4 regions of the Streptomyces sp. A0592 genome follow, and region 3 is predicted to be linked to each of the others. Evidence: riboswitches for the same ligand, from Rfam matches in the RefSeq annotation. Region 3 holds a riboswitch; each other region holds the start of a gene.
What was found. A riboswitch is a leader RNA that binds a small molecule or an ion and turns the genes downstream of it on or off. The one in region 3 is predicted to bind cobalamin.
Positions count from the first base shown of each region.

Region 1: another riboswitch for cobalamin. It lies ahead of E6U81_RS01585 (ABC transporter substrate-binding protein); the one in region 3 lies ahead of metE (5-methyltetrahydropteroyltriglutamate--homocysteine S-methyltransferase).
Region 2: another riboswitch for cobalamin. It lies ahead of E6U81_RS00570 (CoA-acylating methylmalonate-semialdehyde dehydrogenase); the one in region 3 lies ahead of metE (5-methyltetrahydropteroyltriglutamate--homocysteine S-methyltransferase).
Region 4: another riboswitch for cobalamin. It lies ahead of E6U81_RS28435 (ribonucleoside-diphosphate reductase subunit alpha); the one in region 3 lies ahead of metE (5-methyltetrahydropteroyltriglutamate--homocysteine S-methyltransferase).

Region 1 covers NZ_SSBM01000001.1:321,536-327,134, reverse strand. Annotated here, with positions in the region: gene E6U81_RS01600 (VOC family protein) at 1-170, shown strand, start outside; gene E6U81_RS01595 (ABC transporter ATP-binding protein) at 140-949, opposite strand; gene E6U81_RS01590 (iron ABC transporter permease) at 946-1,974, opposite strand; gene E6U81_RS01585 (ABC transporter substrate-binding protein) at 1,971-2,966, opposite strand; cobalamin riboswitch at 3,008-3,148, opposite strand; gene E6U81_RS01580 (GNAT family N-acetyltransferase) at 3,176-3,670, opposite strand; gene E6U81_RS01575 (PASTA domain-containing protein) at 3,831-4,472, shown strand; tRNA gene E6U81_RS01570 (tRNA-Trp) at 4,591-4,667, opposite strand; gene E6U81_RS01565 (SMI1/KNR4 family protein) at 4,738-5,265, opposite strand; gene E6U81_RS01560 (hypothetical protein) at 5,297-5,599, opposite strand, start outside.
Region 2 covers NZ_SSBM01000001.1:124,019-129,617, forward strand. Annotated here, with positions in the region: gene E6U81_RS00560 (cytochrome P450) at 1-208, opposite strand, end outside; gene E6U81_RS00565 (PI-PLC domain-containing protein) at 321-1,406, opposite strand; cobalamin riboswitch at 1,529-1,729, shown strand; gene E6U81_RS00570 (CoA-acylating methylmalonate-semialdehyde dehydrogenase) at 2,101-3,600, shown strand; gene E6U81_RS00575 (acyl-CoA dehydrogenase family protein) at 3,606-4,757, shown strand; gene E6U81_RS00580 (enoyl-CoA hydratase/isomerase family protein) at 4,754-5,599, shown strand, end outside.
Region 3 covers NZ_SSBM01000034.1:8,941-14,539, forward strand. Annotated here, with positions in the region: gene E6U81_RS31905 (TetR family transcriptional regulator C-terminal domain-containing protein) at 1-663, shown strand, start outside; gene metE (5-methyltetrahydropteroyltriglutamate--homocysteine S-methyltransferase) at 677-2,995, opposite strand; cobalamin riboswitch at 3,176-3,402, opposite strand; gene E6U81_RS31915 (hypothetical protein) at 3,519-4,076, shown strand; gene E6U81_RS31920 (FAD-dependent monooxygenase) at 4,166-5,599, opposite strand, start outside.
Region 4 covers NZ_SSBM01000025.1:60,614-66,212, forward strand. Annotated here, with positions in the region: gene E6U81_RS28425 (hypothetical protein) at 1-100, shown strand, start outside; gene E6U81_RS28430 (ribonucleotide-diphosphate reductase subunit beta) at 247-1,263, opposite strand; gene E6U81_RS28435 (ribonucleoside-diphosphate reductase subunit alpha) at 1,263-3,644, opposite strand; cobalamin riboswitch at 3,779-3,908, opposite strand; gene E6U81_RS28440 (GNAT family N-acetyltransferase) at 3,953-4,450, opposite strand; gene E6U81_RS28445 (Uma2 family endonuclease) at 4,570-4,827, shown strand; gene E6U81_RS28450 (YbdD/YjiX family protein) at 4,878-5,075, opposite strand; gene E6U81_RS28455 (carbon starvation CstA family protein) at 5,072-5,599, opposite strand, start outside.

The DNA of each region.
Region 1 (5,599 bases), on a different contig from region 3:
TCCGGTCGGCCGGCGTGCCGTACTTCGCCGACCCGCACGGCAGGCTCCCCGGCGAGATCAACCACAACGACGGGGGCCGCGGCGTCTACTTCACGGACCCCGCCGGGCACGGGATGGAGATCATCACGCGCCCGTACGGCTACCAGGAGCCCGCCGCCACGGGCAGGTAGACGACGTTGGGCGAGCCCGTGTCGGGGTGGACCTCGACGCGGGCGCGCACCCCGTACACCTCGGTCAGGAGTTCCTCGGTGAGCACCTCCGCCGGCGGCCCCGAGGCCGCGACCCGGCCGCCCGACAGGACGTACAGCCGGTCGCAGAAGGCGGCCGCGAGGTTCAGGTCGTGCAGGACGAGCAGGCCGGTGGCGGGCAGGGCCCGGACCAGGCCGAGGACCTCCAACTGGTAGCGGATGTCCAGGTGGTTGGTCGGCTCGTCGAGTGCGAGCAGCCCCGGGTCCTGGACGAGCGCCCGGGCCACCAGGACGCGCTGCCGTTCGCCCCCGGACAGCTCGTCGAAGCGGCGGGCCGCGAAGGGGCCCGCGCCCACGGTCTCCAGGGCGTCGGCGACGCGCCGCATGTCGTCCGGACCGTCCTGTTCCCAGAAGCGCTTGTGCGGGCTGCGGCCCATGGCGACGACCTCGCGGACGGTCAGTCCGAAGGTGCCGCTCGCGTCCTGCGGCACCACCGCCACGCGCCGCGCCCGTTCCTTGACGGTGAGCTCGCCCGCGTCCGCGCCGTCCAGCAGGACCCGGCCGGCGGTCGCCCGCAGGGCTCCGTAGACGCAGCGCAGCAGGGTGGTCTTGCCGCTTCCGTTGGGGCCGACGACCCCCACCGTTTCACCGGGCCGGGCGGTGAGGTCGATTCCGTGGAGGAGGGTGTGCCCGTCGGTCTCGTACCGCACGCCCTCGACGGCCAGGTCCACCGGCCGGGCCGGTCCGGTCCATTCCGTCATCCGGTCACCCCTTCGGTACGGCTGGAGCGGCGCAGCATCCAGAGGAAGAACGGCCCGCCGACGAGCGCGGTGACCACCCCCACCGGTATCTCCTCGGGGGCGGCGGCCGTACGGGCGATCAGGTCGGCCAGGATCAGGAACACGGCCCCGCCCAGCGCGGCGACGGGCAGCAGGGCCCGGTGTCCGGCGCCCACGACCATCCGGGCGGCGTGCGGGACCATCAGCCCGACGAAGCCGATGGCCCCGCTGCAGGCGACGAGCACGCCGATGACGAGGGAGGTCAGGACGAACACGGCGGCGCGGAAGCGTCCGGTGTCCAACCCCAGGGTGTGTGCGCCCTCCTCCCCGGTGAGGAGCAGGTCGAGCGGGCGGGCGAGGGTGAGGAGCAGGGCGCCGCCGACGAGCAGCGCCACCGCGGGCAGGGCCAGTTCGTCCCAGCGCGCCCCGCCGAGACCGCCGAGGGTCCAGAACAGCACGGAGCGGATCTGGTCGGGGTGTGCGGCGAGGACGAGGACGAGGCTGGTGAAGGCGGACAGGATGTACTGGACGGCCACGCCGGCCAGGATCAGCCGGCCGGTGGTCATGGTGCCGCCGCGCCGGGCCATCGCGTAGACGGCGACGAGCGCGGCCATGGACCCCACGAAGGCGGCCAGCGGCACGCCCATGGCGAATCCGGCCGCGGCCGTGCCGAAGACGATCACGAGGACGGCTCCGGCGGAAGCCCCGGAGGAGGCCCCGAGGAGGAACGGGTCGGCGAGTTGGTTGCGTACCAGTGCCTGGAGCACGGTGCCCGCGACGGCGAGCCCGGCTCCGACGACGGCGCCGAGGAGGATCCGCGGCATCCGCACGTCCCACACGATGGAGGCGAAGGCGCCGGTGGGCCGGTTCCCCGACAGGCCGCCGACGACGATGTCGAGGACGCGGCCGGGGGCGATCCGTACGGGTCCCAGCGCCAGGCCCGCGATCGCCGAGACGGCGAGCGCGGCGGTGAGGACGGCGAGGACCGTGCCGGTGCGGAGCCTCACGCGGGGTTCGGGTGGAGCTGGCTTCCCAGTGATTCCACCGCGTCCGCCACGCGGACGCCGAGGACGGCCGAGGAGAGCGGGAGCACGACGAACCGCCGGTTCTTGACGGCGGGCACCTCGGCGAGCGCCGGGTCGTTCAGCAGGCGCTGCTTCTTGGCCTCGACGGTGGTGCCGCCGTAGTCGTAGATGAGGACGACCTCGGGCTTGCGCTCGATGACCTTCTCCCAGGCGACGTCGCCGAAGGTGTCCCCCAGGTCGGCGAAGACGTTGGTGCCGCCGGCGAGGGAGATGATCTCGTTGCCGACGCCGTTGCCTCCGGAGGTGGAGGCGGTGGCCTCGCCGGAGTCGTAGGCGAAGACGGTCGGCCGGGGCCGGTCCTTGACGCGGGCGCTCACGGCGTCGATGCGGCGCTGCTCGTCCTCGATGAGCTTCGCGCCGCGGTCGGGTACGCCGAAGGTGCGCGCGACCTCGGTGATCTCGGTCTTGAGCTGGTCGAGGCCGACCTTCCCCTCGGTGCAGTACTCCACGTTGAGGCGGGAGTTGATGCCGGACTCGGCCAGGCCCTCGCGGTCGCGGCCCTGCGCCTTGTCGAAGGCGCTGGCGTAGCCGCCGTAGACGAAGTCCGGGTCGGCGCCGAGCAGGATCTCCTTGGAGGGGTACTCCTCGGCCAGCACCTTGATCTTGTCGTAGGCGGGCTTGTAGGCCGGCAGCACGGCATCGTCGAGGTAGGCGGTGCCGGTGATCCGGTCGCCCAGGCCGAGGGCGAGCATGAGCTCGGTGGCGTGCTGGTTCATGGTGACCGCCCGCCGGGGCGGGGCCTGGTAGGTGCTGCTCACGCCGCAGTTGGTGAGGGTGTACGGGAAGCCGGGCGCGGCGGCGGTGTCACTCGCGGCCCCGTCCTGCCCGGCGCCGGATGAACCGGCGCAGGCGGTGAGGGACATCAGGAGGGCGACGGGGGTGAACGCGCGCAGGGCGGCGCGGGAACGCGACATGGCGGGGCCTCTCCGGGGGATCCGCGTCCCCTGGTCGACGTGAAGGAACAGAGGCGGTGCGTCAGTGTCTGACTCCCGGCGTCCCCCGTGGGGACGGCCGGTCACAGTGGCGGGACCGCACCGGAATCGCACCGGTTTCCTGTCCTGCACCGCCTGGTTGTGCGCCCCAGTCTGCCAGAACGCGCACGTGGGATGGGGTGGGGCCCCCGTCACGGCCGAGGGGCGGGCTCCGGGGCGGTGATCAGGTCCATCCCGGGGTACTGGGCGGCGGCGAAGCCGGCGGCGCGGTACACGGATGCGCCCGCGGAGCTGGCGTGCAACTGGACGAAGTGGACGCCGAGTCCGTTCAGCCAGTCCACCAGCCCGGCCACGATCCGTCCGGCGTGGCCCTGCCCGCGTGCCGCCGCCTCCGTGACCATGCCGTCGATGTAGCCGCGCCGCCCGTCGGGCCGGAGGGGGCTGGGCAGATGGTACGTCACCCACGCCATGCCGGCGGCCTGCAGGGGCTCGCCCGGCCCGCCGCCGACAACCAGGCAGGTGCAGTCCGGCCGGCTGTCCGAGACCCGGTCGGCGAACCAGCCGCGGGCGATGTCCCGCCAGGGCGCGTCCGCCGCTCCCGGATCGGCACCGAGCGCTTCGAGCGCCACCGCGCGGAGCCGGATCAGTTCGGGTATGTCGGCACGGGTCGCCGTACGGGGCTGCATGGTTCGCGTCCTCCTGAGGAATCCCAACTTGTTGTATCCAGCATGGATCTTAGGGGTGACCAACACGCTCCTGAGAGCCACCCCATCGCGCGGGGTGCTGACATGTCACGGGTGCGTCACACAGACCTCACACCTCCCACACATCGGACACGATGGCGCGATGCGCACACACCACACCGCCGCTCTCGCCGCCGCGGCCGCTCTGCTCCTTGGCCTCACCGCCTGCAATCCGCAGAGCACCGACACCGGCAAGCCCGCTGCGCCCAGCACGCCCGCCTCGAACTCCGCCCCCGATCCGGCTTCCAGCGCCCCGGCTGCAGCGAAGACGGCCGCCCTCCCGAACATGGTCGGCAAGGGCCTCCAGACCGCTCAGGACGAAGCACAGGCGGCAGGGTTCGCCGTCCTGAAGTCCCACGACGCGCTCGGCCGCGACCGGCTCCAAGCCCTCGACCGGAACTGGAAGGTCTGTTCCCAGACTCCGGCCGCCGGCGCGAACGTCGACACGGGCACGACCGTGGACTTCGGGGCCGTGAAGCTGGAGGAGTCCTGCCCGGCCGCCGACGCGCCCGCCCCGAAGCCCGCGGGCAGCACGATGCCTGACTTCGTCGGACAGGGCATGAAGGCCGTTCGCGGGGCGCTGCCGTCCAACGCGAGCATCACGGTGAAGGACGCTGTCCAGAGCCGCATGGTGCTGCAGGAGTCGAACTGGAAGGTGTGCTCGCAGGATCCGAAGCCGGGGACGGCGCTGACGGGGCAACCGTTGTCGTTCAAGGTCGCCAAGGCGGACGAGTCCTGCCCGTAGGCCCTTGCAGGCCGGCACGTCACCGACATGGCCGCCGTAGGCGACCGGCCACCCCCCGAGCCCGGCCGCAGCACGGGACACGCGGCCGAGCCCCGCCGAACGATCGGCGGGGCCCTCATGGCAGGGGCGGCAGGATTCGAACCTGCGGCCTACGGTTTTGGAGACCGTTGCTCTGACCAGCTGAGCTACACCCCTTCGGCGAGACCAACCATGGCACGGCCGGGCCCGGCGATCCAGTGAATTCCTGTCGCGTCGCGGAACGGGATCAGCGGCAGAGTTCCATGATCATGTCGTCGAAGCCGGGGAACTCCTCGGCGGCCAGCTCGACCACCGCGCCGGCCGTGCGCCGCGCGTCCGGGGCGAACCGGTCGGCGACCGCAGTCAGAGCTTCGTCCGGGCGCGACGTCCGGTCGGCGCCGTACGGCGCGGCCGCCTCGTACGGGCCGCAGCCGTCGGCCAGCAGCCACAGGAAGTCGCCCAGATCGCGCGCCACGACGCCCGTCTCCCCCTCGGAGCCGAGGAAGACCACGGGCTGTTCGGCGAGCGGCCGGCCCGGGCGGACCAGCCAGAACGCCGCGTACCCGCCGGAGCCGTCCTGGCCGAAGACGCGGAAGGCGCCGCCGTCCAGGTCGTTGTTCCCCGTCCATGCCCTGAACCAGTCGTCGGTGTCCTCGGCGGACAGGAAGGACTCGAAGGGCTCGAAGTCGACCCCGTCGCCGTCCGCGAAGTCGAAGGGGACCGCCAGGGCGGCGGCGAGCGCGGCGGGGAACTGTCGATCGTCGGTGAGCGTCACTCGCACACACTAACGGGGCGACGGACGCAGGTCAGGCCAGGGCCTCGAGGAAGCCGCCGCGGGAGGTTCCGGAGCTCAGGAGGTGCGGCCAGTCCAGCGTCTCGGGCAGTGCGTCGAGGGACAGGACCACGGCCCCGCCCGCCCGTTCGGCGTCCGCGCACCAGTCGGCCATGTCGCCGGGCCGGAGGCCGCCGCCGGACCCGTCGAGCACCGGCGCGACCATCGCGGGAACGACGAGCCCGGCGTCGCCGGGGCCGTCCACGACGCACAGCGTGAGCTTGGGGACGATGCTCCAGCCGTCGCACCGGGGCACCGCCCCGTCCTGCGCGGTCAG
Region 2 (5,599 bases), on a different contig from region 3:
AGAGCGGGACGTCCGGCAGCAGGGAGTTCGCGGAGGAGAAGTCCTCCGCCCGCAGGAGCACTTCCCGTACCTCGCGGTCGCGCGCGACCAGCCACGCGTCGAACTCGGGCACGTACGTCAGCCCCTCGGCCCGGCGGGCGCGGTCGTACAGCGGGTACGGGTCGCGGTAGAGCTCGTCGCGCCGTGCCTGGTCGTCGTGCCACGTCAAAGGGGACCTCCGGATCACGGTCGGGCCGGGCGGGCGCCGCCGTGAGCGCCCTCCGGTGCGCCGGGTCATCCTGCCCGAACCCGGCCGTGCCCGGTAGGGCGCACGCCCCGTTCTACGGACCGGCGTTGAGCTCGGCGACGATCGAGGCGGGGGTGTGGCCGCTGCCGTCCGACAGGCGGTGGAAGTCGACCGAGACGAAGTTCGGGTCGCGGCCCCCGGCCGCGGGCCGGCACTGCTCGGCGATGCGGCTGCGCAGCTTCGCGCCGTTGTCCAGGGCCGCCGTCAGCACGGTGGGCACGTTGCGGTGGTGGCTCATCGTGAACAGGCGACGGAAGCCGGGCTCCTGCCGGTCCAGGGGCAGGTCGGACCAGCGGCTGACGCACGTGAGGTCGTTGCCCAGGTCTCCGAGGCTCCAGAAGTTGCTCACGGTCCACGCCCGGTCGTACATGACGCCCAGGTTCTCGCGGTCGGACCGGTCGGAGAAGATCAGCAGCCGCTTGCCGGAGGTGACGAGGTCGGCGACCTTCGGCCACCCGTTCTGCCGCACGCCCCACTCGTCGGGCCGGAACACCATGTCGGACAGCCCCCGGACCCGGCCGAGGGACTGCCGCAGCTGGTCGGCGCTCACGTAGTCCTCCAGGAAGACGGTCACGACCTCCTGGGGGTGGGCGGCGAGGAAGTCCACCACAGTCTGCATCGTGCCGTGGAAGGACTGGCGCGGCAGGGCGTAGGTGGCACCGGCGAAGGTCTTGCACTCGCCGTGGCACAGGTACACGTCGCTGGGATAGCAGTCGCTCCCGAAGCTGATGACGCACAGCCAAGTGCTGCGCTCGTACCAGTGGGTGTCCAGGCTCAGGCCGCGCACGCCGCCTTCGAGCTGGCCGCGCACCGATTCGGACTGGTTCACCGAACTCCAGCGGGAGTCCTCGTAGTTGGTGAAGGCGTTGTGGGTGGTCAGGAAGGAGACCTCGTCCAGGCGCCGGTCGCCCCAGCGGGCGGCCGCGAGGCCGGCCGGTGCGCCGGACGCGGCCGCCGCCGCGGGCGGGGCGGGCGGGGCGGTCGAGGCCGTCGCCGTGGTCACCGTGCCCAGCAGTGCCAGCAGGAGGAGACCGACCAGGGTCCGCCGGGCGTGGCCTCGTCGGAGCGCGCCGGCGGGGCGGCCGCGGAAGCCCGCGCGCTGCATGTTCATGTCAATCATGGCGGGAGGTTAGCGCGCGGCCCGCCGCTGCGCCCCCCTGCGGACGCGTACGGCCGGTAAACGACGGCGCGACCGGCGACGGCCCGGTTCCCGGCACGGCCACCCGGCAGGGGTGGACTTACTAGGACGTCCAACTATATCGTCGGGAGTGCAGAGACCCGCGGTGCAGGGAAGCCGGTGCGAATCCGGCGCGGTCCCGCCACTGTGACCGGGGAGTGCGCGCTTCAGCAGGACAGGCCACTGACGGAGGAATCCATCGGGAAGGCCGGGGCGCGCGCGTCGATCCGGGAGTCAGGATACCGGCCGTGGGTTGTTCCGTGTTGTCCACGAGGATGGAGCAGACACGCATGGCACCGGTCCGTACCCATGGCCTTGGTGATCCGGCGGAGCACGCGGTGATTCCCGCGTCGACCTAGGAGTGCCCGGCAGATCACGGCCGGGGCCGAACGGCCCGCCGCCGCGGTCGGCCGCGTCGTCACCAGTGGCCGAACGCCACGGCACCGGATGACCCGGGCGCTCCGACCCTGATCCGCAGGCCTTCCTGGTTCTCGCTTCACGGGCCCTTCGGCCCGTCGGCTCTTCGGCGGCCTCGCGCCGCCCTGTCCCACGGCGTTCCCCAGCGGCGCACCCCACCGGGTGCGGCCGTCGGTCCGCCGTGCCATCCCCGGATCCCACCTGACGAGAGCAGGAAACCATGGTCCGTGAACTGACGCATTTCATCGGCGGCAAGCGCACCCCCGGCACCTCCGGGATCTTCGCCGACGTGTACGACCCCAACACCGGCGCGGTACAGGCCTGCGTACCGCTCGCCGACCCCGACGAAGTACGGACGGCCGTCACCGACGCCGCCGAAGCCCAGGCGACATGGGCCGCCTGGAACCCCCAGCGCCGCGCCCGGGTCCTGCTGCGCTTCCTCCAACTCGTCGAGGACGAGCGCGACGAGCTCGCCCGGATGCTCTCCGCCGAGCACGGCAAGACCGTCCCGGACGCGGCCGGAGACCTCCAGCGCGGCCTGGAGGTCGTCGAGTTCGCCGCAGGCGTCCCGCACCTGCTCAAGGGCGAGTTCACCGACAACGCCGGCACCGGGATCGACGTGCACTCGCTGCGCGCCCCGCTGGGCGTCGTCGCGGGCATCACCCCCTTCAACTTCCCCGCAATGATTCCCCTCTGGCAGGCCGCACCTGCCCTGGCCTGTGGAAACGCCTTCATCCTCAAGCCCTCGGAGCGCAACCCCTCCGTACCGCTGCGCCTCGCCGAACTGTTCGTGGAAGCGGGCCTGCCGCCCGGTGTGCTCAACGTCGTCAACGGCACCGGGGCGGCCGTCGACGTCCTCCTCGAAGACCCCCGCGTGCAGGCACTCGGCTTCGTCGGATCCACCCCGATCGCCGCGCACATCTACGCCACCGCGGCCGCGCACGGCAAGCGCGCCCAGTGCTTCGGCGGGGCGAAGAACCACATGATCGTCATGCCGGACGCGGACCTCGACCAGGCCGTCGACGCGCTCGTCGGCGCCGGCTACGGATCCGCCGGCGAGCGCTGCATGGCCATCTCCGTCGCCGTACCCGTGGGCGAGGAGACGGCCGACGCGCTCGTCGCCGCCCTCAAGGAACGGCTCGGCACCCTCCGCATCGGCCGCTCCGACGACCCGGCCGCCGACTTCGGGCCCCTGGTCAGCCGCGACGCCCTGGACCGGGTGCGCCGCTACGTGGACATCGGGGTGGGCGAGGGCGCCGAACTCGTCGTCGACGGACGCCGCTTCACCCTGCCCGGCCACGAGAACGGGTTCTTCGCCGGCGCCTCCCTCTTCGACCGCGTGCGCCCCGCCATGCGCATCTACCGGGAGGAGATCTTCGGCCCCGTCCTGTCCGTCGTACGGGCCGCCGACTACGAGGAGGCCCTCCGCCTGCCCAGCGAGCACCCCTACGGCAACGGAGTCGCGATCTTCACCCGGGACGGTGACACCGCCCGCGACTTCACCCGCCGCGTGAACACCGGCATGGTCGGCGTCAACGTGCCCATCCCGGTGCCCGTCGCCTACCACACCTTCGGCGGCTGGAAGCGGTCCGGTTTCGGGGACCTGAACCAGCACGGCCCGGACTCGATCCGCTTCTACACCCGCACCAAGACCGTGACCTCCCGCTGGCCCTCCGGGGTCAAGGAAGGCGCGTCCTTCACGATCCCGACGATGGGGTGAGCACCGTGACCACGACCACCACCCTCACCAAGGACCAGCTCGCCCTCGCCGAGGTCACCCTCGACTTCGCGCAGGAACACCTGGCTCCGCACGCCGTCGACTGGGACCGCGACAAGCACTTCCCGACCGACGTGCTGCGCCGCGCGGCGCAGCTCGGCCTCGGCGGCGTCTACGTCCGCGAGGAACACGGAGGTTCGGGACTCACGCGCACCGACGGAGCCCTGATCTTCGAGGTCCTTGCCACGGGCTGCCCCTCCATCGCCGGCTACCTCTCCATCCACAACATGGTCGCCTGGATGATCGACCGCTACGGCGACGACGGCCAGCGCGCCCGCTGGCTCCCGGACCTCTGCTCGGCCGCGGCCCTGGGCAGCTACTGCCTGACCGAGCCGGGAGCCGGCTCCGACGCGGCGGCCCTGCGCACCCGGGCCGACCGCGACGGGGGCTGCTACGTGCTGACCGGCGTGAAGCAGTTCGTCTCCGGCGCGGGGAGCTCGGGCGTCTACATCGTCATGGCCCGCACCGGCGGGGAAGGCCCCGGCGGCATCTCCGCCTTCGTCGTCGAACGCGACGACCCCGGCCTCTCCTTCGGGGCGAACGAACGCAAGATGGGCTGGAACGCCCAGCCCACCCGGCAGGTCGTCCTCGACGGCGTCCGCCTGCCGCCCGACCGCCGGCTGGGCGCCGAGGGCGACGGATTCCGCATCGCCATGAACGGCCTCAACGGCGGCCGGCTCGGCATCGCCGCCTGCTCCCTCGGCGGAGCGCAGAGCGCCCTCGACCGCAGCCTCACCCACCTGGCCGACCGGCAGGCCTTCGGCGCAAGGCTCCTCGACGCCCAGGGACTGCAGTTCCGCCTCGCCGACATGGCCACCGAACTCGCGGCCGCCCGCGCCCTGGTCCGCCAGGCCGCCGAAGCCCTCGACCGGGGCGACCCGCTGGCACCCCGGCTCTGCGCGATGGCCAAGCGCTTCGCCACCGACACCGGCTATTCCGTCGCCGACCGGGCGCTCCAACTCCACGGCGGCTACGGCTACCTGAGCGAATACGGCATCGAGAAGATCGTCCGCGACCTGCGGGTGCACCAGATCCTGGAAGGAACCAACGAGATCATGCGCGTCATCGTGGCCCGGGGCCTCACGGAGGCCGTCCGATGACGGCCGCGGACGAGCCCGTACTGCTGCGCACCGAAGGCCGCGCGGCCCACATCACCCTCAACCGGCCCAAGGCGCTGAACGCACTCACCCACGCCATGGTCCGCACCGTCGCCGACGCCCTCGACGCCTGGGAGGCGGACCCCGCCGTCGAGACGGTCGTCATCACGGGGGCGGGGGAGCGCGGCCTGTGCGCCGGCGGCGACATCCGCGCCATCCACCGGGACGCCGCCACCGGTGGCACCGCCTCGCTGGACTTCTGGCGCGACGAGTACCGCCTCAACGCCCGCATCGCCCGCTACCCCAAGCCGTACGTGGCCGTGATGGACGGCATCGTCATGGGAGGCGGCGTCGGGATCTCGGCCCACGGCACCGTCCGTATCGTCACCGAACGCTCCCGCGTCGCCATGCCCGAGACCGGCATCGGCTTCGTCCCCGACGTCGGCGGCACCTACCTGCTCGGCCTCGCCCCCGGCGAACTGGGCACCCACCTGGCCCTGACCGGCACCCCCATCGGCGCGGCCGACGCCCAACGCTGCGGACTCGCCGACCACTTCGTACCCTCCGAGCGGCTGCCGGCCCTGCTGGCCGCACTCGCCTCGGGCTCCGTCCACGACGTCCTGGCGGCCCACGTAGCCGAGGCGCCGCCCGGCGAACTCGACGCGCAGCGCGAGTGGATCGACCACTGCTACGCCGCGGACACCGTCGAGGAGGTCACCGACCGGCTGGCACGCCATCCCGCGCCCGCCGCCCAGGAGGCGGCGCGCACCCTGCTGACGAAGCCCCCGACCGCCCTCAAGGTCACCCTCGCCGCCGTACGCAGCGCCCGCGGGCTCGGCCCGCTG
Region 3 (5,599 bases):
GCACGGATGCCGTCGGCCGAGCGACGCCGCCAGCTGACCGAGGCGGCGATCCGCGTGATGGCCCGCGACGGCGTCGCCAGGGCGACGACGCGCTCGATCTGCGCCGAGGCCGGCGTATCGCTGAGCGTCTTCCACTACTGCTTCGAGTCCAAGCAGGCCCTGCTGGAATCCGTCATCGCGGCGATCACCGAGCACGGCATCGCCGTCGCGCGGGAGGCCATCCGGCCGCGGGCCACCCTCCGCGAGACCATCCGGGCCGGCTTCCAGGCGTACTGGGACCACGTCGCCGCCAACCCGGGCGAGCACATGCTCACCTACGAGCTCACGCAGTACGCCCTGCGCCGGCCCGGGTTCGAGCACCTGGCGCGGCGCCAGTACGAGCTGTACTCCGACACCTACACCGAGCTCATCGAACAGCTCCGCCGGCTCATGCCCTTCGAGCTGCGCGTACCGGTGCACGTACTGGCCCGCTACCTGGCCGCCATGACGGACGGTCTGACCCTCAATCACCTCGTGCTCGGCGATGCCGCGGTCTCGGCGGCCATCCTCGACATGATCACCGACCATGTCGCGGGGCTCACCGAGACCGCGCACCGGCCCGCGGACGGGGACGCGGACCGGGCGCACTCGCCGGAGTACGCCGGTCCCCCGCTCTCCGTCTGACGGGCTGCGCCGGTCAGACGGCGCCGGAGCCGTCGGCGCCCACCTCCGCGCGGACCAGGCGGGCCGCCTCGACCAGGTTCTCCAGCGAGGCCCGGGTCTCGGGCCAGGCCCGGGTCTTCAGGCCGCAGTCGGGGTTGACCCACAGCCGTTCGGCGGGGATGGCCCCCAGGCCCTTGCGCAGCAGCGCCGACGCCTCGTCGACGGAGGGGATCCGCGGCGAGTGGATGTCCCAGACACCCGGGCCGACCTCGCGCGGATAGCCGGCACCCGACAGCTCGTCGGCGACCTGCATGTGCGACCGGGCGGCCTCCAGGCTGATGACGTCGGCGTCGAGGTCGCCGATGGCCTCGACGATGTCGCCGAACTCCGCGTAGCACATGTGCGTGTGGATCTGGGTGTCCGGCCGGACGCCCGCGGTGGTGAGCCGGAAGGACTCGGTGGCCCAGGCGAGGTAGTCCGCGTGGTCGGCGGCTCGCAGCGGGAGGGTCTCCCGCAGGGCGGGCTCGTCCACCTGGATGACGGCGGTCCCGGCGGCCTCCAGGTCGTTCACCTCGTCGCGCAGGGCCAGCGCGACCTGCCGTGCGGTGTCCGCGAGCGGCTGGTCGTCGCGGACGAAGGACCAGGCGAGCATGGTGACCGGCCCGGTGAGCATGCCCTTGACCGGCTTCGTCGTCTGCGTCTGCGCGTACGCGGTCCAGCGGACGGTCATCGGGTCGGGGCGGGAGATGTCGCCGGCGAGGACGGGCGGACGGACGTAGCGGGTGCCGTAGGACTGGACCCAGCCGTGCTGCGTGGCGAGGTAGCCGGTGAGCTGCTCGGCGAAGTACTGGACCATGTCGTTGCGTTCGGGCTCGCCGTGCACCAGTACGTCGATGCCGGCCTTCTCCTGGAAGGCGAGCACCTCCCGGATCTCCGCCCTGATGCGGTCCTCGTAGCCGGCGGTGTCGGTGCGGCCGGCCCGCAGGTCGGCGCGTGCCGTGCGCAGTTCGGCGGTCTGCGGGAACGATCCGATGGTCGTCGTGGGCAGCAGCGGCAGGCCGAGGCGGGCGTGCTGGGCGGTCGCCCGCTCCGCGTAGGGCTGGGAGCGGCGGCCGTCGGCGTCGGTGACAGCCGCGGTCCGGGCCCGGACCGCGGGGTCGCGGGTGACGGAGGAGTTGGCCCGGGAGGCCAGGTCGGCCCGGTTGGCGGCGAGTTCGGCCGCGATGGCGTCCGTGCCGCGGGCGAGCCCGCGGGCGAGCGTGGCGATCTCGGCGGTCTTCTGGCGGGCGAAGGCGAGCCAGCGCCTGACCTGCGGGTCGATGTCCCGCTCGGCGGAGGCGTCCAGCGGCACGTGGAGCAGCGAGCAGGAGGCGGCCACGTCGACGGTGCCGGCCAGGCCGAGGAGGGTGCCGAGCGTGGCGAGGGACTTCTCGAAGTCGTTGATCCAGATGTTGCGGCCGTTGACGACGCCGGCGACGAGGCGCTTGCCGGGCAGGCCGCCGACGGCGGCGAGGTCGTCGAGGTTCGCGGCGGCCGCGCCGGTGAAGTCCAGGGCGAGCCCGTCCACGGGGGCCTTGGCCAGCAACGCCAGGGCCTCGCCGAGCCGGTCGAAGTAGGAGGCCACGAGCAGCTTCGGCCGGTCGGCCGCGGCGCCGAGCTCGCGGTAGGCGCGGGCGGCGGCGTTCAGCTCGGCGGGGGTGCGGTCCTGCACCAGGGCGGGCTCGTCCAGTTGCACCCACTCGGCCCCGGCCGCACGCAGGTCGGCGAGGACGCGTGCGTACACCGGGAGCAGGCGGTCGAGGAGGGCGAGGGGGTCGAAGCCGGCCGCCACGCCGGGGGCGGGCTTGGCCAGCAGCAGGTAGGTCACCGGCCCGACGAGCACCGGGCGGGCGGTGTGGCCGAGCGCGCGGGCCTCCTCGAACTGGGCGACCTGCTGGGAGGAGTCGGCGGTGAAGACGGTGTCCGGGCCCAGTTCCGGCACCAGGTAGTGGTAGTTGGTGTCGAACCACTTGGTCATCTCGAGCGGGGCCACCTCCTGGGTGCCGCGCGCCATGGCGAAGTAGCCGTCCAGGGCGTCCGCGCCGACGGCGGCGCGGTGGCGTGCGGGGACGGCGCCGACCATGACGCTGGTGTCCAGCACGTGGTCGTAGTACGAGAAGTCGCCGGTGGGCACCTCGGTGATGCCGGCGTCGGCCAGCTGCTGCCAGTTGGTCCGGCGCAGGTCGCGGGCCGCCTCACGGAGGGCGTCGGCGCCGACCCGGCCCTTCCAGTAGCCCTCGACGGCCTTCTTCAGTTCCCGGTTCTGCCCCTGACGGGGGTAGCCGTACACGGTGGCGGGGGTCTTGCTGGTCACGGAACTCTCCTTCGCGAGCTGTCTCCTGTGGACCCGGTGGGGGTCGGGAGCGCGAAGGGATGACGCATCGGACGGACCTCGACCGGTTGCGGGTGCGTACCTGTGCGTACGCGTCCGCGGTCGCCCGCCTGATGTATCGCCGACCCGCCCACGAGGCCACCGGGGTTTCCGCGCACGACGGGTCGCACGCGGGCAACGGGCAGGTCTTCGGACTCGCGGGCACGCCTGCCGGTCTCCCGGCGGGCACCTACTGGCCGTCGCTTCCCAGGACCTCGTTCCGGTCCCAGTGCGTATGACGGCGGTCGTTCCCGCTCACCGCTGCGGGGCAGTCCCGGATTCCCACCGGGTTCCCTCTTACGACGCATCCCGCCTGGCGGACGGGGCGAACCAGCTGCCCGGCCAGAGTAGATGCCCTTCCCCGGCAACGGGCGGAGTTGTCCAGGATCCGGATACCGGGATGAGACCGCCGGGGGTCATGCCGGGCCGGGGCGCTAGGTTTCCCCCCTCGCACCTGGAGGAAGTATTGACTGCGCGTTTCCCCGCGGCACGACGTCGTGGAAGAGCCTCCCGGGGTGTCCTCGTCGCCGCTCTGGCCCTCGGTGTGCTGACCGGGTGCTCGTCGGAACCCGACGCCGCCGAGGCGGAGTACCTCGGGGACTACAGCAGTCACCCGCCGCTCTCCGTCGTCGGCCACCCGTCCACGGGCACGTTGGGGATCACCCAGCAGGTGGTGTGGCGGATCGCCGACGGCCGGGTCGGCGAGCTGGCGGACCTGGGCGACCCCACCAAGGACAGGGGTGCGACCGAGAAGACCGCGGAGAACTGGATCGCCGCGTTCCGCAAGGGCGCCGGCGGGAAGGTCACGGCGGAGTTCTACGACGAGGGCTCCTACCGCCAGACCGTCGTGCTCTACCTGCACGGCACCGGTCAGATCAAGGAGATCTTCATCCTGCCCGCGAACGTGGACGGCGAGGGCGTCTTCCGGGTGAGCATGGCGGAGCCTGACCCCGCCGAGGCCACCGCCGTGGCGCCGTGGGTGCCGAAGAAGCCGGGCGAGCTCGGTTCGACGATGATCCGGTGACCTGAGCCCTACGGAGAAGGGCGCCCTCCTCGCGGATATCCGCGGGGAGGGCGCCCTTCTCTGCGTATCCGGGTGTCGGGCCGGTGGCGTCAGTAGCGGTCCAGCACCGTGGTGAGGACCTTGTAGAGGACCGATTCCGGGTCCGCCACCGCCTCCACCGAGCGCCAGGCCACGAAGCCGTCCGGGCGGACCAGGACCGCTCCGCGCGGGGTGGTGCCGTGCGCCTCGGCCCAGTCGGCGCCGTCCTCCGGGATCAGGTCGGCCTCCGGGCCGCTGCCGATCGCGTAGGCGTCCAGACGGACGTTCATGCGCTTGGCGACCGGTCCCGCCGCTCCGCTCCACGGCGTGCCCTCGGAGCTGAGCAGGACGAAGGACCGCTCGTAGAGGTCGACCGTGGACCTGCGCCGCCCCTCCACCGGGTCGCGGAGCCACAGGTGCGGGGCGCGCGAGCCCGGGTCCCCGCACAGCCGCATCCGCTCGGGCACGACCGGCAGGTCGGGGTCGGCTCCCACCACCGCGCCCTGGGCGTACCGGTACCCCATGGCCACGGAGAGGACCCCGTTCTGCCGGCCGCCGCGCGCGGGCGCCTCGGGAGCGGACTCGGGTACGGAATCGGGGACGGTCTCGGGCTCCGGCTCGTACCCCGGGTGGCTGTGCTCGGCCGAACGGGCCGAGGCCCGCTCGCTCGTCGCCCGCGCCACCGGCAGCCGCTCGGCCTCGTACGTCTCCAGCAGCCCGGGACCCGCGGCCCCGTCCAGCACAGCGGCGATCTTCCAGGCGAGGTTGTGCGCGTCCTGGATACCCGTGTTGGAGCCGAACGCCCCCGTCGGCGACATCTCGTGGGCGGAGTCGCCGGCGAGGAAGACGCGGCCCGCCACGTACCGCTGGGCGACGCGTTCGGCCGCGTGCCACGGCGCCTTCCCGGTGATCTCGACGTCCAGGTCGGGTGCGCCGACGGCCCGCCGGATGTGCTCGACGCAGCGCTCGTCGGTGAAGTCCTCCAGCGTCTCGCCCCGGTCGGGGTGCCACGGGGCGTGGAAGACCCACCGCTCGCGGTTGTCGACGGGCAGCAGGGCCCCGTCGGCGTCGGGCTTGGTCAGGTAGCACACGATGAAACGCCGGTCGCCGATCACGTCCGCGAGCATGCGGGACCGGAAGGTGATGCTCACGTTGTGGAACAGGTCGCCGGGACCGCTCTGGCCGATCCGGAGCTGTTCGCGCACGGGGCTGCGCGGCCCGTCGGCGGCGACCAGGTAGTCGGCGCGCACCGTGCTGTGCTCCCCGGTCTCGCGGTTCTTGACGATCGCGGTGACCCCGCTCTCGTCCTGTTCGAAGGAGAGCAGTTCGGTGGAGAACCGCAGGTCCGCCCCGAGCGTGGGGGTCACGGACATGAGGACCGGCTCGATGTCGTTCTGGCTGCACAGGCACCAGGTCGAGGGGCTGAAGCGCGCCAGTGCGCCCCCCGGGTCGATCTGTTCGAAGAGCCACTCCTGGTCGTCACCGGTCAGCGAGCCGCCCTGGAG
Region 4 (5,599 bases), on a different contig from region 3:
CGTGTGGCTGCCGCGGCAGAAGGCGGGCGGCATGCCGCCGACCCCGCGCCGGCACGGCCCGCGGTCGGAAGCCTGGCGCCGCGGGCGCCTCGCCCACTGAGCCCCGCCGACGCCCTCCCGCAGGCGTCCTCACCGCCCCGGAACGCGAAGAGCCGGGACGCGATCACCTCGCGTCCCGGCTCTCGGTGCACCCGGGGGTGCGCGGTCGGACCGGCGGTCGGACCAGCGGTCGGACCAGCGGTCGGACTAGAAGTCCTCGTCCAGGTCGACCGTGCCCTCGACCGCGACCTGGTAGGCCGACGGCCGGCGCTCGAAGAAGTTCGTCAGCTCCTGGACACCCTGCAGCTCCATGAAGGAGAACGGGTTCTGCGAGCCGTACACCGGCGCGAAGCCGAGACGGACCAGGCGCTGGTCCGCGACGCACTCCAGGTACTCGCGCATCGACTCGGTGTTCATGCCCGGCAGGCCGTCGCCGCACAGGTCGCGGCCGAACTGCAGCTCCGCCTCCACGGCCTCCTTCAGCATGTCGACGACCTGCTGCTGGAGGGCGTCGTCGAAGAGCTCGGGCTCCTCCTTGCGGACCGTGTCCACGACCTCGAAGGCGAAGTTCATGTGCATGGTCTCGTCACGGAACACCCAGTTGGTGCCGGTGGCCAGGCCGTGCAGCAGACCGCGCGAGCGGAACCAGTACACATACGCGAAGGCGCCGTAGAAGAACAGACCCTCGATGCACGCCGCGAAGCAGATCAGGTTCAGCAGGAAGCGGCGGCGGTCGGCGGCCGTCTCCAGGCGCTCGATCTTCTCGACCGAGTCCATCCACTTGAAGCAGAACTGCGCCTTCTCGCGGATGGAGGGGATCTCCTCGACCGCGTCGAAGGCGGCCGCGCGGTCGTCCGGGTCGGGCAGGTAGGTGTCGAGCAGCGTCAGGTAGAACTGGACGTGCACGGCCTCCTCGAACAGCTGGCGCGACAGGTACAGGCGCGCCTCCGGGGAGTTGATGTGCTTGTAGAGCGTCAGCACCAGGTTGTTCGAGACGATCGAGTCGCCGGTCGCGAAGAACGCGACCAGACGGCCGATCATGTGCTGCTCGGCGGGCGTCAGCTTCGCGAGGTCCGCGACGTCCGAGTGGAGGTCGACCTCCTCCACCGTCCACGTGTTCTTGATCGCGTCCCGGTAGCGCTCGTAGAAGTCCGGGTAGCGCATCGGGCGGAGCGTGAGCTCGAAGCCCGGGTCCAGGAGGTTCTTGTTGTCGGTGGAGCTCATTACTGGCAGGCCTCGCAGGACTCGGGGTTCTCAAGGGAGCAGGCCAGGGCATCGGCGTCGACGGCCTGCGGGAGCGCCACCGGAGCGGCGGTGGCGGCCTGCGCGGCGCGGGCGATCTTCGTCGCCGGGCGTGAACGCAGGTAGTACGTGGTCTTCAGGCCCTGCTTCCAGGCGTACGCGTACATCGAGCTGAGCTTGCCGATGGTGGGCGTCTCCAGGAACAGGTTCAGCGACTGCGACTGGTCCAGGAACGGCGTACGGGCCGCCGCCATGTCGATCAGGCCGCGCTGCGGGATCTCCCACGCCGTGCGGTACAGCTCGCGGACCTCGGCCGGGATCCAGCCGAAGCCCTGGACCGAGCCGGAGGAGTCGCGCAGCGCCTCACGGGTCTGGGCGTCCCACACGCCGAGCTGCTTGAGCTCCTCCACCAGGTAGCCGTTCACCTGGAGGAACTCGCCCGACAGAGTCTCGCGCTTGAACAGGTTGGAGACCTGCGGCTCGATGCACTCGTACACGCCGGCGATCGAGGCGATGGTCGCCGTCGGGGCGATGGCGAGGAGCAGGGAGTTGCGCATGCCGGTCTCGGCGACGCGGGCGCGCAGCGCGTCCCAGCGCTCCGGCCAGTTCAGCTCGACGTCGTAGTGGTCCGGGTGCAGGACGCCGCGCGCGGTGCGGGTCTGCTCCCAGGCCGGCAGCGTGCCGCTGCGCTCGGCGAGGTCGCAGGAGGCCTCGTAGGCGGCCAGCATGATGCGCTCGGAGAGCTTGGTGGACAGGGCCTTCGCCTCGGGGGAGTCGAAGGGCAGCTTCAGCTTGAAGAAGACGTCCTGGAGGCCCATCGCGCCCAGGCCCACCGGGCGCCAGCGGGAGTTGGAGCGGCCGGCCTGCTCGGTCGGGTAGAAGTTGATGTCCACCACGCGGTCGAGGAAGGTCACGGCGGTGCGGACGGTCTCGTCCATCCGCTCCCAGTCGATCTCGCCGTCCACGACGAAGGCGCCCAGGTTCACCGAGCCCAGGTTGCAGACGGCCGTCTCGCCGTCGTTGGTGACCTCGATGATCTCGGTGCACAGGTTCGAGGAGTGCACGACCGTGCCCGGCTCGGCGGTCTGGTTCGCCGTGCGGTTGGAGGCGTCCTTGAAGGTCATCCAGCCCTGGCCGGTCTGCGCGAGGGTGCGCATCATCCGGCCGTACAGGTCGCGGGCGGGCATGGTCTTGCGGGCCAGGCCGTCGGCCTCGGCCTTGCGGTAGGCGGCGTCGAAGTCGTCGCCCCACAGGTCGACCAGTTCGGGGACGTCGGCCGGGGAGAACAGCGACCACTCGGCGTCGGCGTTCACGCGGCGCATGAACTCGTCCGGCACCCAGTGGGCGAGGTTCAGGTTGTGGGTGCGGCGCTGGTCCTCGCCGGTGTTGTCGCGGAGCTCCAGGAACTCCTCGATGTCCGCGTGCCAGGTCTCCAGGTAGACCGCGGCGGCGCCCTTGCGGCGGCCGCCCTGGTTCACGGCGGCGACGGAGGCGTCGAGCGTCTTCAGGAACGGCACGATGCCGTTGGAGTGGCCGTTGGTGCCGCGGATCAGCGAACCGCGGGCGCGGATGCGGGAGTACGACAGGCCGATGCCGCCCGCGTGCTTCGACAGGCGCGCGACCTGGTGGTAGCGGTCGTAGATCGAGTCGAGCTCGTCCAGCGGGGAGTCCAGCAGGTAGCAGGAGGACATCTGCGGGTGCCGGGTGCCGGAGTTGAAGAGCGTGGGGGACGAGGGCAGGTAGTCGAGGCGGCTCATCAGCCGGTACAGCGAGGCCACTTCCTCGACGGCCTGGATGCTCTCGTCCGCGGCGAGGCCGCAGGCCACGCGCAGCATGAAGAACTGCGGGGTCTCGATGACCTGACGGGTGATCGGGTGGCGCAGCAGGTAGCGGCTGTGCAGGGTGCGCAGGCCGAAGAAGCCGAAGCGGTCGTCGGCGCCCTCGGCGAGGGTGTGCTCGACCAGCGCGTCCAGACGGCTCGCGTGCGTGCGCACGAATTCGGCGGTGCGGTCGGCGATGAGGCCCTCGCGGTGGCCGACCTCGACGGAGGCGGAGAACGAGGTGGAGCCCTGGCTCGCGGCCTCGTCGCGCACGGCCAGCGTCAGCAGGCGGGCGGCGAGCTTCGAGTACGCGGGGTCCTCGGAGATGAGCCCCGCGGCGGACTCCGTGGCCAGCCCGCGCAGTTCGGCCTCGTCGGCGGCGGAGCTGCGGCCGCGGAGCGCGGCGGCGGCGACGCGGCCGGGGTCGGTGTCGGGGAGGTCCGCCGTAAGTTCGGTGAGGGTACGCAGCAGCGTGGCCCCCGGGCCCTCGGTGTTGTCGCCAGAAACGGACTCGGCGCGCGGTGCGGAAGGCGCGATGGTCACGGCGGGAGCTCTCCCTCGCTCGGCCCGGTCATCGGCGGGCGGGCGCGGGCGCATGCGGGCGTGGCAGGAGGGCACACCGCACGGCGTCCACCGGCCCAACCGCGAGGCCCGGACGTGTCGGCACCCGGGTCGGTCGATCCGGGCGCGCTGCCGGCAGGTCATCGGACTTGGTGTCCGGATGTCGGACACTTCATACCGTTGCGGGACAGTTCCGGATTCCCACCGGATTCCCCTGCGGCGACAGCAGGCATGAGCATACATGTGGGGGCGCCCTTGTGCGGCAACCCCCACATGTAGTGTCGGCGTGGCTACAGCTTGAGTCGATACGTGAGGAGTGTCAGGCCCTCGATCGGCGCCCAGTCCCGCTCCGGAGTGCGTACGAAGCCCAGGCGCGCGTAGATCCGGTGGGCCCCGGCCATGCTGCGCTGGGTGGAGAGGACGACGCCCGTGACGCCCTCCACGGCCCGCGCCCGTTCGACGCACGCCCGCACCAGGGCCTCGCCGGCGCCCTGTCCGCGGGCCGCGTGGGCCACCGCCAGCATCCGGAACTCGGCCTCGTCCGGGCCCGCGATGTCGGCGAGCGGGCTGCCGGGTGCGGCGAAGGTCACCCCGCCGAGCACCTGCCCGTCGCGCTCGGCGACGAGCACCTTGGCCAGTGCGGCCCGCCCGGCCACGTCGCGCAGCACGTTCAGGTAGGCGTCGTCCTCGTTGAAGTCCAGGTGCCCGTCGGCGAGGTAGGCCTGCGCGGTGATCTCGCCCAGCGTCTCGTGGTCGGCGGGCACCGCCGTTCTGATCAGCATGTCCATGCGGTCGAGTGTGCAGGACGCCTCCCGGCGGGCGGCGCTATCGTCGGAGGCGGCACCGTCGAGGAAAAGGCCTTCGCGGGACAGGGCGAAGCGACTGGGTCGACCCCGCTCCGATCCTCATGGCCGTCGAGGTGACTTCGTGGGGCTCCGACACCGTCCGGCGGGATCACGTCGAAAAGCCCCGTGCCTATGCGGAGACCGGCATCCCCCTCTACCTGCTGATCGACCGGGCCAAGTGCGAGGTCTCCGTCTACAGCCAGCCCAACGGCCAGCGGTACGAGAGCATCCACATCGTGCCCTATGGGACGGACATCGCACTGCCCGACCCCGTCGGCATCACCCTGCCCACCGAGGTCCTCAAGGACTGGGTGCGCTGAGCAGCGCCGAAGGGCCCCGCCGCAGGACGCGGCGGGGCCCTTCGCGTGGGTCAGCAGCAGCGGAAGCCCTCGCGGGGGTCCGCCTCGCGGGCGTCCGTGCGGGCGCGTTCGAAGGCGCGGCGGGTGAGGACCTCCGCGTCCGGGTCGTGGGAGCGGGTGTGGGCGACGTACCGGTCGTAGGCGGCCTCCCCGGAGAACTCCCGTACGTAGAACCTGGCCCTGGCCAGCACGCTCCGTACGGTGCTCACCCCACCGGCTCCTTGACCTGGCCGCCGCCGGAATCGCGGTCGGCCGCGGCGGCGAACTCCGCCCGCTCCTCCGCGGTCGCGATCAGGCCCGCCGGGGCGACGATCTTCGACTCGGTCCACGGGACCTCGGAGAGCTTCGCCGACCCCGGGTCGCGGACGGCCTTGACGCAGGTGCGGAGCGCGTCCGCGAGGACCACGATGATCAGCACCGCGAAGAGGGCGCACAGCACGCCGTCCACCGTGGCGTTGGTGACGATCGTGTGCATGTCGTCCATGCTCTTGGCCGGGGCCAGGACCTTGTCGGCGTCGATGCCCGCCTGGTACTTGTCGCGCTGGGCGAAGAAGCCGACCTTCACGTCCTCGGAGAAGACCTTCTGGTAGCTGGCGGTGAGGGTCACCGTGGCGTCCCAGACCAGGGGGACGCCCGTCACCCAGGCCCACTTGAGTCGGCCGGACTTCACCAGCAGCGTGGTGCAGACGGCCAGGGCGACCGCGGCCAGCAGCTGGTTGGCGATGCCGAAGAG